DNA from 2 places in the Stenotrophomonas sp. PS02300 genome. Region 1 is predicted to be linked to the other one. Evidence: riboswitches for the same ligand, from Rfam matches in the RefSeq annotation. Region 1 holds a riboswitch; the other holds the start of a gene.

Region 1 (6,185 bases):
GTGGGTCCGGCTGACGGCCGCGCTTGCTAGACTGCGGCCATGTTCGATACTTCCACGCTCACCGGCAGCAAGCCGGAACAGTACGGCCAGCTGCTGGCCCAGGCCCGCGCCCTGGTGCACGGTGAACGCGACCGCATTGCCAATGCCGCCAACCTGTCCGCGCTGGTCTACCACGCGCTGCCGCAGCTGAACTGGGTGGGTTTCTACCTCTTCGACGGCACCGAACTGGTGGTCGGCCCGTTCCAGGGCCTACCGGCCTGCGTGCGCATTCCGCTGGACAAGGGCGTGTGCGGCGCGGCCGCCTCGCAGCGGGTGACCCAGCGCATCGAAGACGTGGACGCGTTCCCGGGCCATATCGCCTGCGATTCGGCCTCGCGCTCGGAACTGGTGGTGCCGCTGGTCCACGGCGACACCCTGATCGGCGTGTTCGACCTGGACAGCCCGGTGCTGGCCCGCTTTGATGCCGACGACCAGGCCGGGCTGGAAGCCATTGCCGCGGTGTTCGTCGAGGCCCTGGGATGAGCACCAAGCTGCGCAACATCGGCCCCAAGAGCGCGGCCTGGCTGCGCCAGGTCGGTCTGCGCACCGCCGAAGACCTGGCCGCGGCCGGGTCGGTGGGCGCGTTCGTGAAGGTACGCCGCGCCGGCTTCAAACCCAGCCTCAACCTGCTCTATTCGCTCGAAGGCGCGCTGCAGGACTGCCACTGGCAGGAACTGCCCGAAGCGCGCCGCGCCGAGCTGGTGGCCGAATACGACGCGATCATCGCCGACAAGCCGCTGAAGAAGGCGCCGCCGGCGTCGGGCCCGGTGTATGACCGCACCGTGGCCAACGATGACGAAGGCGACGAAGCACCCTTCGAATTGGACAACGAAGACCGGACGTAGAGCCACGCCGCGCCGAGTGATCGTCGGGCGCCAGTTCGCCCAACGCGTCGCCACGCGCCCGTGGCTGGCCGCATCGCCACGGAACACGCTTGGTAGCGTGGCTGCGCGCGGTGCCAGGTTCAGTCAGCCACGCAGGGCGTGGCTCTACGCAGCTCCAGCAGCTCGCCCCACAGCTCGCCCTCTTCCCGCTCCACCCGCAGCTGCAGCCGCGTACCGTGGTCGATGCGCAGCGCCCAGCACATCGCCATCGGCAGCCCGCACACCTGCGACAGCACCATCCGCAGCGGGCCACCATGGCTGACGATCAGCGTCGGCACCGGCTCGGGCTCATCCAGCAACCGATGCAATGCGCGCGCAATGCGGCGCTCGAAGTGGCCCCAGCTTTCGCCATGCGGCGGCGGGTTCGCATGCGGGTCCAGGTGGAATGCCTGCAGCGCGTGCATCGGCAGCGCCTCCAGCGGCTGGCCATCCCAGTCGCCGAAATCCAGCTCCTCCCACTCCTCGTCCGCGATCACCTCCAGCCCGCGCGGCAGCGCCAGCGCATGGGCGGTGTCCAGCGCACGCTGGCGCGGTGAACTCAGCACGCGCTGCCACTGCAGGTCGGCATGGCGCGCGCAGATCAGATCGGTGCCCTGCACGTCCAACGGCGGATCGGTGCGTCCATCCAGGTGGTCGTCGCGGCCGGTGGCGGCGTGCCGGATCAGGTCCAGGATCATAGGTACTGCAACCACGTCAAAAAGCGAGGCGCATTCTAACCGGTGGCGTCGCACCGCCCCGGCCTGGCACTGCGCCGGCGGCCGGGCTTTGCTCTACACTGCGCGCACTTTCAGGTGACCTGCGGCGCAAGCCGGCAGGTTGAAACGGGAAGCCGGTGACGCAACAGGTCCTGCCTGCTGCCATTCCGGCGCTGCCCCCGCAACGGTAAGCGTGGAAGCCAGGCAACATGCCACTGTGCGCAAGCATGGGAAGGCGCCTGGTGCGATGGTCCGCCATCGGCCCGCGAGCCCGGAGACCGGCCTGGAAGACGACTGGTTGCGATGCGGCGGGCATGGCGGCGGCAAGCGGCGCCGTGCCTGCGCCCGCCCACCGTCCCTGCCTCCGTTGACCGCCTCCCCCACCCTTGCCGCGCGGGCGTGCGCGGTGTTTGGAGTCAACGATGAAGCTGCAGATCCGCCTTCTTTCCCTCGCCGTGCTGTCGGCGCTGCCCCTCGTGGCCGCCGCACAGGACGAGGCCACCGCACTGGACCAGGTGCTGGTCACCGCCACGCGTACCCCGATCGCCCTGCAGGACAGCATCTCGCCGGCGCAGGTGATCGACCGCGCCGAGATCGAGCGCAGCCAGGCGCCCTCGCTGCAGGACCTGCTGCGCGGCCGCGCCGGCATCAACCTCAACAACAGCGGCGGGCTGGGCAAGCAGAGCTCGCTGTTCCTGCGCGGCACCAACTCGGCCCACACCCTGGTGCTGGTCGATGGCGTGCGCATCAACACCGGCGACCTCGGCCTGGCCATGCTGCAGGACCTGCCGCTGGCGCAGATCGAGCGCGTGGAAATCGTGCGCGGCCCGCAGTCCAGCCTGTATGGCGCGGACGCGATCGGCGGCGTGATCCAGATCTTCACCCGCCGCAATGCCGGCGACTTCGCCCCGCACCTGCAGCTGGGCGGCGGCAGCAATGGCCTGCGCGAAGCCAGCGGCGGCTTCGGTGGCACCGGCAAGCGCGGCTGGTTTGGCACCGACATCGCCTACCAGCACACCGACGGCATCAATTCCTGCAACGGTGATCCGGTCACCTTCGCCGGCTGCGGCGCCAACGAACCCGACCGCGACGGGTACCGCAACCTATCGATGAGCCTGCGCGGCGGCTACACGCTGACCGACACCCTCAGCGTCGAAGGCACCGCCCTGCGCGCCGAAGGCGAGAACCACTACGACGGCTACTACAACTACTCCGAGACGCTGCAGCAGGTGCTGGGCGGCAAGGTCCGCTACACCCCGGGCGAGCGCTTCACCCTGACCGCCAACGTCGGCCGCGCCGACAACGAATCCGACAACTACAACGGCGACACCTGGCTCGGTGCGGCGCAGACCCACCGCGACAGCGCCTCGGTGCAGGCCGACGTGGGCCTCGCCGACGGCCAGCTGCTCAGCGCCGGCGTCGACTGGAGCCAGGACAACCTCGACGGCAGCAGCGCGGGTTACCTGGTCGACAGCCGCGACAACACCGGCGTGTTCGTGCAGTACCAGGGCCGCTTCGGCGCGCACCACCTGCAGGCCAGCGTGCGCAACGACGACAACGAACAGTTCGGCAACCACACCACCGGCAGCCTCGGCTGGGGCATGGAACTGGGCGGCGGCTTCCGCCTCAACGCCAGCTATGGCACCGCGTTCAAGGCACCGACCTTCAGCGACCTGTACGACCCGTGGAGCGGCGTGCCCGGGCTGGACCCGGAGAAGTCCAAAAGTGCCAACCTCGGCATCGCCCAGCAGGGCGACAGCTGGCGCTGGGGCCTGGATGTGTATGAAACCCGCATCGATGACCTGATCACCTACGACGCCACCACCTTCATGATGTCGCAGGTGGAAAAGGCACGGATCCGTGGCGCCGAGCTGACCGGCTCGCTGACCGTGGCCGGGTTCGACCTCAGCGCGCAGCTGAGCCACACCGACCCGCGCAACCGCACCGACGGCAGCGCCCAGTTCGACAACTGGCTCGCCCGCCGCGCGCAGGACACCGCGCGCCTGGACATCGACCGCCGCTTCGGTGGCTTCCGCGCCGGCGTCACCGCGTTCGGCGCCGGCAAGCGTTACGACAACGCCGACAACAGCGTGCGCCTGGCCGGCTACGGCACGCTGGACCTGCGCCTGGAATACGCGCTCAGCCGCGACTGGTCGGTGCTGGGCCGGGTCAGCAACGTGTTCGACCGCGACTATGAAACGGTGGCCTGGTACAACCAGCCGGGCCGCGAGTACCGCCTGAGCGTGCGTTACCAGCCGAAATGACATGGCGTGGGGCACGACCAACGGTATGACCGGCGTCCTGCCGGTCACCCTGCGGGCCGTCGCCTTGCGACGTTGAGAACGGCTCCTGCCGTTCTCTGCGTGCCCTACCGCGTGTGGGGGCACACGTTACAACCCCGGCAACGCCCGCAGGTCATCCACCACCGCCACTGCGTCCACCGTATCCAGATCCAACCCACGCGGATACCCATAGCGGACCAGCGCCACCGGCATGCCCGCGTCCACCGCGGCGCGGTAATCGGTGATCGAATCACCCACCATCAACGCGTCACCCGGCGCGACCTTGAACGCCTCGGCGATATGCCGCAGCGGCACGCCGCTGGGCTTGCGCTCGGGCAGTGAATCGCCACCCAGCACCATCGCGAAGAACTCCTGCACGCCCAGGTGCGCCAACAGCGGCGCCACCATCGCCGACGGCTTGTTGGTGCAGATCGCCATCACCACCTCGCGCTCGCGCAGCGCCTGCAACGCCGGCACCACCCCGTCGAACAATCGCGGGCTGCGCAGCAGGCATTCCTCGTAATGGCGCATGAAACCGGGCATCACCCGATCCAGGTCGATGTCACTGCGTGCCGCAGTAAACGCCTGCTCCACCAGCCGGCGAACGCCATCGCCGATCCAGGTCAGCACGGTAGCTTCGGGCACGCGCGGCAGCTGCCAGTCTTCCAACGTGCGGTTGAGCGCCTCGGCGATATCGGCCGCGCTGTCGACCAGCGTGCCGTCCAGATCAAAGATCACCAGCGGGTAGGGATACGTCAAGGGAAGGATCGCTTCTACAACATGTGGGGATGCTGATTGTAGAGCCACGCCCTGCGTGGCTGCGTGCAGCCCGGCACCGCGCGGGATCAGATCCGCGCGAGGAACTCTTCCCCCGCAAACCGCTCCACCAGGAAATCCAAAAAGCTGCGCATCAACGCCGGCAGCTGCCGCCGCGACGCATACACCGCATGGATGCCCATCTCCTCCACCTGGTACTCCGGCAACACCTCCACCAGCTCACCCGAACGCAGCAGCGGCGCGATCTGGTACGTCGGCAACATCGCAATGCCCGCCCCCGCCCGCACCGCCTCCAGCAACAACGATGCCTCATTGGCACTGATGTTGCCGCCCACCGCCACCGAAATCGCACGCCCATGCCGCTGCAACTGCCACACGCTCTTCCCCACATAGTGATGGGTAAGACAGTTGTGCCCCGCCAACGCATCGGCACTGGCCGGCGTGCCCCGCTCAGCCAGGTACGAAGGCGCCGCGCACAGCACCGACCGGCACGGCGCCAGCCACCGCGCGATCAGGCTCGGATCGATCGCCCGCGAAATCCGCACCGCCACATCCACCCGCTCCTCCACCAGGTTCACCACCCGGTCCACCAGCAACAGCTCCACCCGCGTCAGCGGGTGCCGCCGCACGAATTCCGCCACCGCCGCCGCCAGGTGCAGCTGCCCGAACGACACACTCGCCGTCACCCGCAACAGCCCATGCGGCTCCGGGTTGTCGCTGGCCACCTCGCCCTGCAGCTCATCCCCGATGGCCAGTATCTGCCGGAACCGCAGCAGCGCCGCCTCCCCCGGCCCGGTCAGGCTGATCCGCCGCGTGGTCCGGTGCAGCAGCCGCGCCCCCAGCCACGTTTCCACCTCCGCCAGGTACCGCGTCACCATCGCCCGCGACATGTCCAACGCCTCCGCCGCAGCGGTCAGGCTGCCGCGCTCGGCCACCTCCACGAACACATGCATCGCCGTCAGCCGGTCCATTTGATCGATCCGCGCAACAAATTAGGCCGTTATACGCGGTTTTTCGTCCGCTTTCAGGCGCATATGCTGGCCTTCCTCCCTCAACGGACCCTGCCCCATGAAGATCGCCCTCATCGGTGCCACCGGCAACATCGGCCGTGAAATCACCCGCCAGGCCCTGGCCCGCGGCCACCAGGTCACCGCCATCGTCCGCCGCGACAGCGGCCTGCCGGCCGAACTCGATGGCGCCCAGCTCGCCGTCGCCGCCCTCGACGACACCGACGCCCTGGCCGCCGTGATCGCCGGCCACCACGTCCTGGCCAGCGCCTTCGGCCCGCGCCCCGGCGATGACCCGGCCACCGTCACCACCGTCACCGCCGAACTGGTCAAGGCCGCCCGCCAGGCCGGCGTGCCGCGCTTCCTGATGGTCGGCGGCGCCGGCACCCTGGAAGTCGCCCCCGGCGTGCAGCTGGTCGATACCGAAGGCTTCCCCGATGCGTACAAGCCCGTTGCCCTGGCTGCGCGCCAAGCGTTCAACCTGCTGCAGAAGGTGGATGA
Region 2 (8,114 bases), on a different contig from region 1:
CGATCTCGACCACGCGGTCACCCGCCTTGAGCTGCAGCTGCTCGCAGATGCGCGCCAGCTTGCGCTGCGAGGCCACTTCCAGCGTGTCGCCCGGTTCGGCGTACAACGCCGACGAATACATCAGGTCGCGGGACAGGAACAGCGAGAAGAACGCATTGCCCAGGTCGTAGTGCGCGGCGATGTTGCGGCGGCTGCCTTCGCGGGTGTTGCGGCGCAGCCAGTTCCAGCCCTGCAGCAGCCAGCCGCCCAGCCGCGCCGGGCCGCGCTCCATGCCATCCAGCAGTGCGCGGTTGCGCACCAGCAGCTGCACCAGCCCCACCAGGTTGTCGCAGCGCCACTCGCCGCGGATGTAGGCCTCACCGGCACCCACGCTGCCCTGCGCGCCAACAGCGCGGTAGAAGGCCGGGTTGTCGACCCACACGGTGACCTGCAGCGGTGCGTCGGCATCGCCGAGGGAGACATCGCCCAGCGCATCGCGCAGCTGCAGCCGCCCACCCTGCAGCGGGGCCAGCTGTGCCAGCAGGCGGCGGCGCAGGAACGCTTCCAGCGTGCTGGGCACGGGCAGGGCAAGCGGTCGGGTCATGTCATTCATGGGTGCTTTCCAGCAATGGAAGGGTGGTCGTGGACGGGCGTGCGCTTGAGCCACAGCCGCAGCGCCTGCCAGTGGATGGCCGCCACCACCTGCACCGTCATCAGCGGGTGGCGCAGCAGCACGCGGGCCAGGCCGGGGCCGGTGAGGGGATGGCGCTGCAGGGCCAGGTCGGCATCGAACTGGCGCGCGCCGTTGCGCCATACCTGCATGTGCACGTGCAGGTCATCGCCCGGCGCGGTGAAGCGCCAGCGGTATTCGCAGTCCATCGGCAGGAACGGAGATACGTGGAACTGCTTGTCGAAGGTCCAGGCCAGCGCGCGGCCGTGCGCGTCGGCCTGCGCCACCGGCAGCACGTAGGCATGGCGCTCCTGCCACGGCGTGTTGGTGATCTCGGCCACGATGCACTCCAGCGTGGTGCCATCGGCGGCGTAGCAGTAGTAGAAGCTGACCGGGTTGAAGATGTGCCCGGCGTGGCGCAGGTGCGCGAGCATGCGCACCGGCCCAAGGGGCGCATGGCCCAGCGCCTGGGTGATGCGTGCGCGTACCGCATCGGCCAGCGGTTGGTCCGCGGCGCCCAGGTAATCGCTGCGGCGGAACTCGGCCAGGTTGCGGCGGTTCACCGACCAGAACCAGCGCCCGTCAAACAGGTGGTCCAGCTCATCCAGGTCGATCAGCAGCTGCGCGATGGGGTAGTCGAACGCGTGCGGCTGCGGCGCATGCCTGCGGTGCTGCATCCTGCCGCGATAGATCGCACTGGCACTCATGCCGGCACACCCTGCGACAGCGGCCAGTAGGCTTCGGCATCCAGCGACTGCAGCGCCTCCACCACCCGGCGCGCGCTGCGGATGCCGTCTTCGTGGAACCCCCAGCCCCAGTAGGCGCCGGCAAACCAGGTGCGGCGGCGCCCCTGCAGTTCCGCCCAGCGCCCCTGCGCGCGGACCATGGCGTGGTCATGCACCGGGTGGGCGTACTGCATCCGGCGCAGGATCTTCTCCGGCGCAATCGCATCGGTACGGTTGAGCGTCACCACCAGCGGCGTGGGCGTCTCGATGCCCTGCAGCAGGTTCATGCAGTAGCTGACCGTGCACGGTGCCAACGGGTCGCGCGGCACGTGTGCGTTCCATTCCGCCCACGCCTTGGGGTTGCGTGGCAGCAGGCTGGCATCGGTATGCAGCACCACCTCGTTGGGCTGGTAGCGGATCGCGCCGAGCACGCTGCGCTCGGTGGGATCTGCATCGGACAACAGCGCAAGTGCCTGGTCGCTGTGGCAGGCCAGCACCATCTGGTCGAAGCCTTCCAGCCCATCGGCGGTGAGCACGCGTACCCCGTGTTCCTGCCGCTCCACGCCCAGCACCCGGCATTCCAGCCGCTCGCGTACCCGCCAGCGTCGCCGCATCGCCTCCACGTAGCGCGCCGAACCGCCCTGCACCACCCGCCACGCCGGGCGCCCGGTCATCTGCAGCATCTGGTGGTTGGCCATGAACTGCACCAGGTAGCGCGCCGGGAAGTGGGCCAAGGCCTGGGTTGGCGATGACCACAGCGCGGATGCCATCGGCAGCAGGTGCTCCTGGATGAAGGCCTCGCCGTAGCGGCCCTGCTTCAGGTACTCGCCCAGCGACGGCCCCGCTTCCCCACTGCGCAGCAGCGCAGGCGCCTCGCGATAGAAGCGGCGCAGGTCTGCCAGCATCCCCCAGAAGCGCGGCGACAGCAGGTTGCGGCGCTGGCAGAACAGGGTATCCAGCGTGGTGGCGTTGTATTCCAGCCCACTGCGTTCGCTGTGCACCGAGAAGCTCATGGTGGTGGGCTGCGAAGCCACGTTGAGTTCTTCGAACAGCGCGGTCAGCAACGGGTAGTGCTGCGGGTTGAACACGATGAAGCCGGTATCCACCGCGCGGAGGCGGCCATCCACCTGCACCATCTGGGTGTGGGTGTGGCCGCCGAGGTAATCATTGGCCTCGAACAGCGTCACTTCATGGCGCTGGCTCAGCCACCACGCGCTGGCCAGCCCGGCGATGCCCGATCCGATCACGGCAATGCGCATGTCAGTGCTCCGCCTTGGCCAGCACCCAGGCCGGCACCGGTTTGAGGTCACTCACCAGGCGCAGCGCAGCCATCGCGCGCAGGCCGTACCAGGTGATGTCCACTTCCCACCAATAGAAGCCCTGGCGCACCGTGCCCGGGAAGAAATGGTGGTTGTTGTGCCAGCCTTCGCCGAAGGTGAGCAGGGCCAGCCACAGGTTGTTGCGGCTGTCATCGCCGGTATTGAAGCGGCGGCGGCCGAAGCGGTGTGCCAGCGAATTGATCGTCACCGTGGCGTGGAACAGCACCACCGTGGAAATGAAGAAGCCCCACACCAGCATCTGCCCGCCGCTGGTGCCCAGGCCCGGCGCAGCGTGTTCCAGCAGTGCGCCAAGCCCGTAAAGCGCGCCGGCCAATGCCACCGGCACCAGCGTGTCGAAGCGGTCCAGCCAGCGCAGCTCCGGGTACTTCGCCAGGTCCGGAATGCGCGCCCAGTCGGTGCGGAAGCCCTCAGTGGTGAGGAACCACCCCATGTGGCTCCACCAGAAGCCATGCACGGTGGGCGAATGCGGGTCGGCGGCGGTTTCGGTGTGGCGGTGGTGGTTGCGGTGGTGCGCGGCCCACCACAGCGGACCGCGCTGCACGCTGGCCGCGCCGATGAGCGCGAACACGAACTGCACCACGCGCGAAGTGCGGAAGGTGCGGTGGGCGAAGTAGCGGTGGTAGAACGCGGTGATGGCGAACATGCGCACCGCGTACAGCGCCAGCGCCACGCCCACCGCCACCCACGACACCCCCACCCATATCACCGCCAGGCAGGCCAGGTGCATGCCCACGAAGGGAATCGCCCGCAGCCAGTCCACCCGGTTGCCGCTGCCCTCGGCCGCCGGCGCGGCGGCGCCGGTATCGAACCAGCGCATCACGGTGGCCCAGCGGCCGCGCGGGGCGCGGGCGGGTTGGTCGGGGGTGGAACGGGACAGCATGTCGCGCGTCTCCTGAGCGGTTCATCAGGAGATACGCAGGCTCGCGCCGTTTGGATGCACCCCTTCCGAAAAATAATTCCGGAAGGGGTGGCCGTTACAGGTTGGCGATGTCGCCCTTGGCGATGATCGGGCCGGTCGGAATGCCCTGCGGCGCGCCGCCGGACGGTTCCAGCGTGATCGCCAGCACCGAGCCGTTCACAAGCACATCACGCAGCGCATCGGGCACCGCCACGGTGTGGGCACGGTTGATCGATACCAGGCCCAGCGAACGCGGCGCACCGCCGGCCGGAATCAGCCACAGCTCCGGTGCGCGCCCGGCCGAATCGGCCGGTGCGGGGACGGGCACCATCAACACCTTGCCCTGTGCCTTGTCGACCGAGGCCAGCCAGCCGGGCGTGCCATCGTCGTGCAGCAGCGGGGTGACCGGCTTGGTCGCCTGCTCCGGCTCGGCCGGGGTCGGCGCCGGGGTGACGGCCACCGGGGTGGACGGTGCGGTGGGCAGCGGCTGGCGGTTGAACACCGCCACCAGTGCCAGCGCGGCCGCCAGGGCAGTCATGCCCTGCCAGAAACCGGTGCGCTGCCAGAGCTTGGGCGCGGCGGTCACCGCCGGCCAGCCCAGCTCGCTGCGGATGCGCGGCCACAGGTGCGACGGTACCGCTTCGCTGCCCAGTTCTTCCAGCAGCGGGGCCAGCCGCACCTGCCATTGCTCGACCAGCCGGGCGAAGCCCGGGTCGGTGGCGATGCGGTGTTCGATCCTGAGGCGCTCGGCGGCGTCGTGCACGCCCAGCACGTATTCGCCGGCCAGGATGTCGGCGCTCGGCGGCTGGCCGTCGTCTAGTTCGTGAAGGTCGCGGATGTTCATCGTTCGAGGCACACCCGCAGTTGGCCCAGCCCGCGCCGGATCCAGCTCTTCACCGAGCCCAGCGGCGAACCGATGCGGCGGGCCAGTTCTTCATAACTGGCGCCGTGCAGGAACGCATTGCGGATCAGCGATCGGCGGCGCGGTTCCAGGGTATCCAGGCAATCATCCAGGCGCTCGCGGTCGGAGGCATGCTCGGCCGCCTGCGCCGGCTGCGGCGCGAAATCGGGAATTTCTTCGGCCACCGACAGGTCATCCAGCGGCCGCGGCGGTGCCGAGCGCAGGCGGTCGATCGCGCGGTTGCGCGCCATCATCGAAAGCCAGGTCATGGCCGAGGCCCGCGTGGCATCGAACTGGGTGGCCTTGCGCCAGACCGTGGTGAAGACATCCTGCAGGACCTCTTCGGCATCGCGGCGGTCGCGCAGGGTGTGCAGGCAGATCGCGAACAACCGGCCCGAGGCCAGCTGGTAGACCGACTCGAACGCGTGGCGGTCGCCCTCGGCCACCTGGACCAGAAGCCCGTCCAGGCGTGCTGACGCGGCGGTATCGGAAGCATCCAGCTCAGGCATCGCAGGCTCGGTGTCGGCAGGTAGCAAGCCTGCATGGTCGTTGCTCCTGAGGGCGGCTGCAAGGGGGTATTCATGGGTCGCATGTCTTCACCAATGCTTGCCCCCGCGCCGTGGCAAGCTCGGCCGCGGTAGCGGCTACGGGCGGGGAGGGGAACTCCACGCGCACCTGCGGGTAGCGCCCTTTGTGGTCGCGCACGTTGCCGGTGCCGGTGAACTGCAGCAGGCGCTGGTCGGCGCTGGCATAGATGAGCGTTACCGCGGGCACCGCGAAGCCGAACCACGCATCGAGCTTCATCTGCAGCTGCTGTGCGGGCTGGCCTTTCCAGGTGAGCGCGCCGGTGCGCTGCAGCTTCAACGGCACCAGCCGCTGGCGACTGGGCAGCAGGAACTGGAATGCCACGGGCTGCCCTTCGAGCAGGTCTGCCCAATGCCGCCGCACGGCCGCATCGAAGCCGGCATCAACCACCGCGCCGGAGGGCACCTCCAACTTGCGGCTGACCGGGGTGGCATCCGAAGTGGCACGCACATACACCGTGCGCGCCGCACCATTGCCGCGCACGCCTTCCTGGTACCCGTCGCGGCCGTCTTCCAGGGCGAAGTCCGGCGTCTGCGGGCTGCCCTGCGGCGTCATCCACTTGCGCGCGAAGGCCCGGCCATCGGCGCAGCGGTACAGCACCAGCCGTGACAGCGCCTCCGGCGGCCCCTGCAGCCAGTGGGTCTCGAGGTAGAGCAAGGCCCCGCCATCCGCAGCGAAGGCGCGCCCTTCCTGCCGCTGCACGGTTTGGGCAGGCGCCAGCAACGGGCACAGCAGCAGAAGCAGTCCAGCCGAGCTGATGGGGAGGCGGCGCATGCCGGTTTCCATGGGAGGTTGCTGGAGAGATACGCGGCAAGTGGGTTGGCGGATGCACCGATAGATACTTTCGATTTGAACTACTACCGTCAGACGGTAGTATTCAGGTCAACGATCTTTGGGACTGCTCCCATGCGCTCCATCCCTTACCCGCACCCCGGCGAGATCCTGCAGGAAGAATTCCTGACCCCGTTCGGATTGACCCAGTACCGGCTGGCCAAGTCGATCGACGTCAAACAGACGCGGATCAGCGAGATCATCGCCGGGCGTCGGGGCATCACGGCCGACACGGCACTACGGCTCGCGCGGTTCTTCGGTACCAGCGAGGGTTTCTGGATGAACCTGCAGATGTCGTACGACGCAGCCAAGGCGCGCGACGAGTTGGCCGACGTGCTTGCCCGCATTGAACCGTACCAGCCCGCCGCCTGAGCGCGGATCGCGTTGCCTCCCCTTGACCGCCGCCGCAACTCGGCCTACCTTGTGCTCGCCGAAGGTATCCATCTCTTCATGCAGATGAAGGGATGGGTTTAAACGGGAATCCGGTGACGGTGCCTTGCGCACCCATTCCGGAGCTGCCCCGCAGCGGTGAGTGGAAACGAAACCTGCCAACAGCACTGGGCCTAGCGCCTGGGAAGCGGCAGGAAGTAGGTGGGCCCCGTGCCCGTGTCCATCAGCCCGAATACCGGCCCCGGCCGGAGGACACGACCGTCCTCTGATTCGACCTGGAACGTCCGCGGGGAGGTTGCCGGGGCCTGCCGCCATGCGTTCTGCGTGGCGCTGCCCCCGTGCGTCCGCTTCACGGCATCCGGTTCGCCCGCGGGGGCGAAGGTCGCTGGCGGGGCGGACACGGCAGCAATGGCGTGGGTGCCGCGCAGTTCCTTCGTTCCTCAATGCCGCTACTGCAATGAGGACACGTTCCATGACCACTGTTACCAACCTGGGTTTCCCCCGTATCGGCGCCAAGCGCGAGCTCAAGCGCGCGCTGGAAGCGTACTGGTCCGGCCAGAGCAGCGCCGAAGCGCTGCAGGACACCGCCACCGCCCTGCGCACCACGCACTGGCAGCTGCAGCGCGATGCCGGGGTGGATGTGCCGCCCAGCAACGACTTCAGCCTGTACGACCAGGTGCTGGATGCCGCCTTCCTGTTCGATGCCATCCCGGCCCGCTACCGCGCGCTGGCCGATGCCGATCCGCTGGCCGGCTACTTCGCCATGGCCCGCGGGCTGCAGCGCGATGGCTTCGACCTGCACGCGCTGGAAATGACCAAATGGTTCGACACCAACTACCACTACCTGGTGCCCGAACTACAGGCTGGCCAAGGCTTCGCGCTGCGCGGCGACAAGCCGCTGGCCGAGTACCGCCAGGCCAAGGCGCTGGGCATCGAAACCCGCCCGGTGCTGATCGGGCCGGTGACTTTCCTGCTGCTGTCCAAGACCACCGATGGCAGTCCGGCGCTGGACCTGCTGGATGCGCTGCTGCCGGTGTACCTGCAGCTGCTGGGCCAGCTGCAGGCCGCCGGCGCGCAGTGGGTGCAGCTGGATGAGCCGGCGCTGGTGCAGGACCTCAGCCCGGAAGCGCGTGCCGCCTTTGAACACGCCTATGCGGTACTGGCCACCGCCGCCCGCCCCAAGGTGCTGGTGGCTACCTATTTCGGTGCGTTGGACGACAACCTGGAACTGGCGGCCTCGCTGCCGGTGGATGGCCTGCATGTGGACCTGGTGCGCGCGCCCGAACAGCTGGATGCGGTGATCAAGGCCCTGCCCGCCGGCCGTGTGCTCTCGGCCGGGCTGGTCAACGGCCGCAACATCTGGCGCACCCACCTGGACAACGCACTGGTGCTGGCCCGCTACGCCCACGGCCAGCTGGGCAGCGACTTCCTGTGGCTGGCGCCATCGTGTTCGCTGCTGCACAGCCCGGTGGACCTGGCGCATGAGAAGAAGCTGGACGACGAACTTCGCGGCTGGCTGGCGTTCTCGAAGCAGAAGCTGGAAGAGCTGCGCGTGCTTGCCGATGCGATCGACGTGCCCGCCCGCGCAGAAGCCGCGCTGGAGCTCTCGCGCGAGCGCATCGCCTCCCGCAAGCGATCCCCGCGCGTGCACAACCCCGCCGTGGCCGCACGCCTGGCCGCACTGATTCCGGCCGATGCGCAGCGCCACAGCCGCTACCCGCAGCGCCACCTGGCCCAGGCTGCCGCCCTGAAGCTGCCGCGCTTCCCCACCACCACCATTGGCTCCTTCCCGCAG

The links. A riboswitch is a leader RNA that binds a small molecule or an ion and turns the genes downstream of it on or off. The one in region 1 is predicted to bind cobalamin.
Positions count from the first base shown of each region.
Region 2: it holds a riboswitch for cobalamin, as region 1 does, so the genes downstream of both, metE (5-methyltetrahydropteroyltriglutamate--homocysteine S-methyltransferase) here and btuB (TonB-dependent vitamin B12 receptor) in region 1, are expected to answer to the same signal.

Region 1 covers NZ_JASCOP010000166.1:423-6,607, reverse strand. Annotated here, with positions in the region: gene QMX79_RS19075 (GAF domain-containing protein) at 40-522, shown strand; gene QMX79_RS19070 (TfoX/Sxy family protein) at 519-884, shown strand; gene QMX79_RS19065 (histidine phosphatase family protein) at 1,004-1,600, opposite strand; cobalamin riboswitch at 1,696-1,920, shown strand; gene btuB (TonB-dependent vitamin B12 receptor) at 2,041-3,882, shown strand; gene gph (phosphoglycolate phosphatase) at 4,009-4,659, opposite strand; gene QMX79_RS19050 (LysR family transcriptional regulator) at 4,746-5,648, opposite strand; gene QMX79_RS19045 (NAD(P)H-binding protein) at 5,746-6,185, shown strand, end outside.
Region 2 covers NZ_JASCOP010000144.1:1,070-9,183, reverse strand. Annotated here, with positions in the region: partial or broken gene QMX79_RS18230 (class I SAM-dependent methyltransferase) at 1-592, opposite strand, end outside; gene QMX79_RS18225 (DUF1365 domain-containing protein) at 589-1,356, opposite strand; gene QMX79_RS18220 (FAD-dependent oxidoreductase) at 1,353-2,633, opposite strand; gene QMX79_RS18215 (acyl-CoA desaturase) at 2,635-3,531, opposite strand; gene QMX79_RS18210 (anti-sigma factor) at 3,689-4,456, opposite strand; gene QMX79_RS18205 (sigma-70 family RNA polymerase sigma factor) at 4,453-5,022, opposite strand; gene QMX79_RS18200 (hypothetical protein) at 5,093-5,872, opposite strand; gene QMX79_RS18195 (HigA family addiction module antitoxin) at 6,005-6,301, shown strand; cobalamin riboswitch at 6,347-6,578, shown strand; gene metE (5-methyltetrahydropteroyltriglutamate--homocysteine S-methyltransferase) at 6,792-8,114, shown strand, end outside.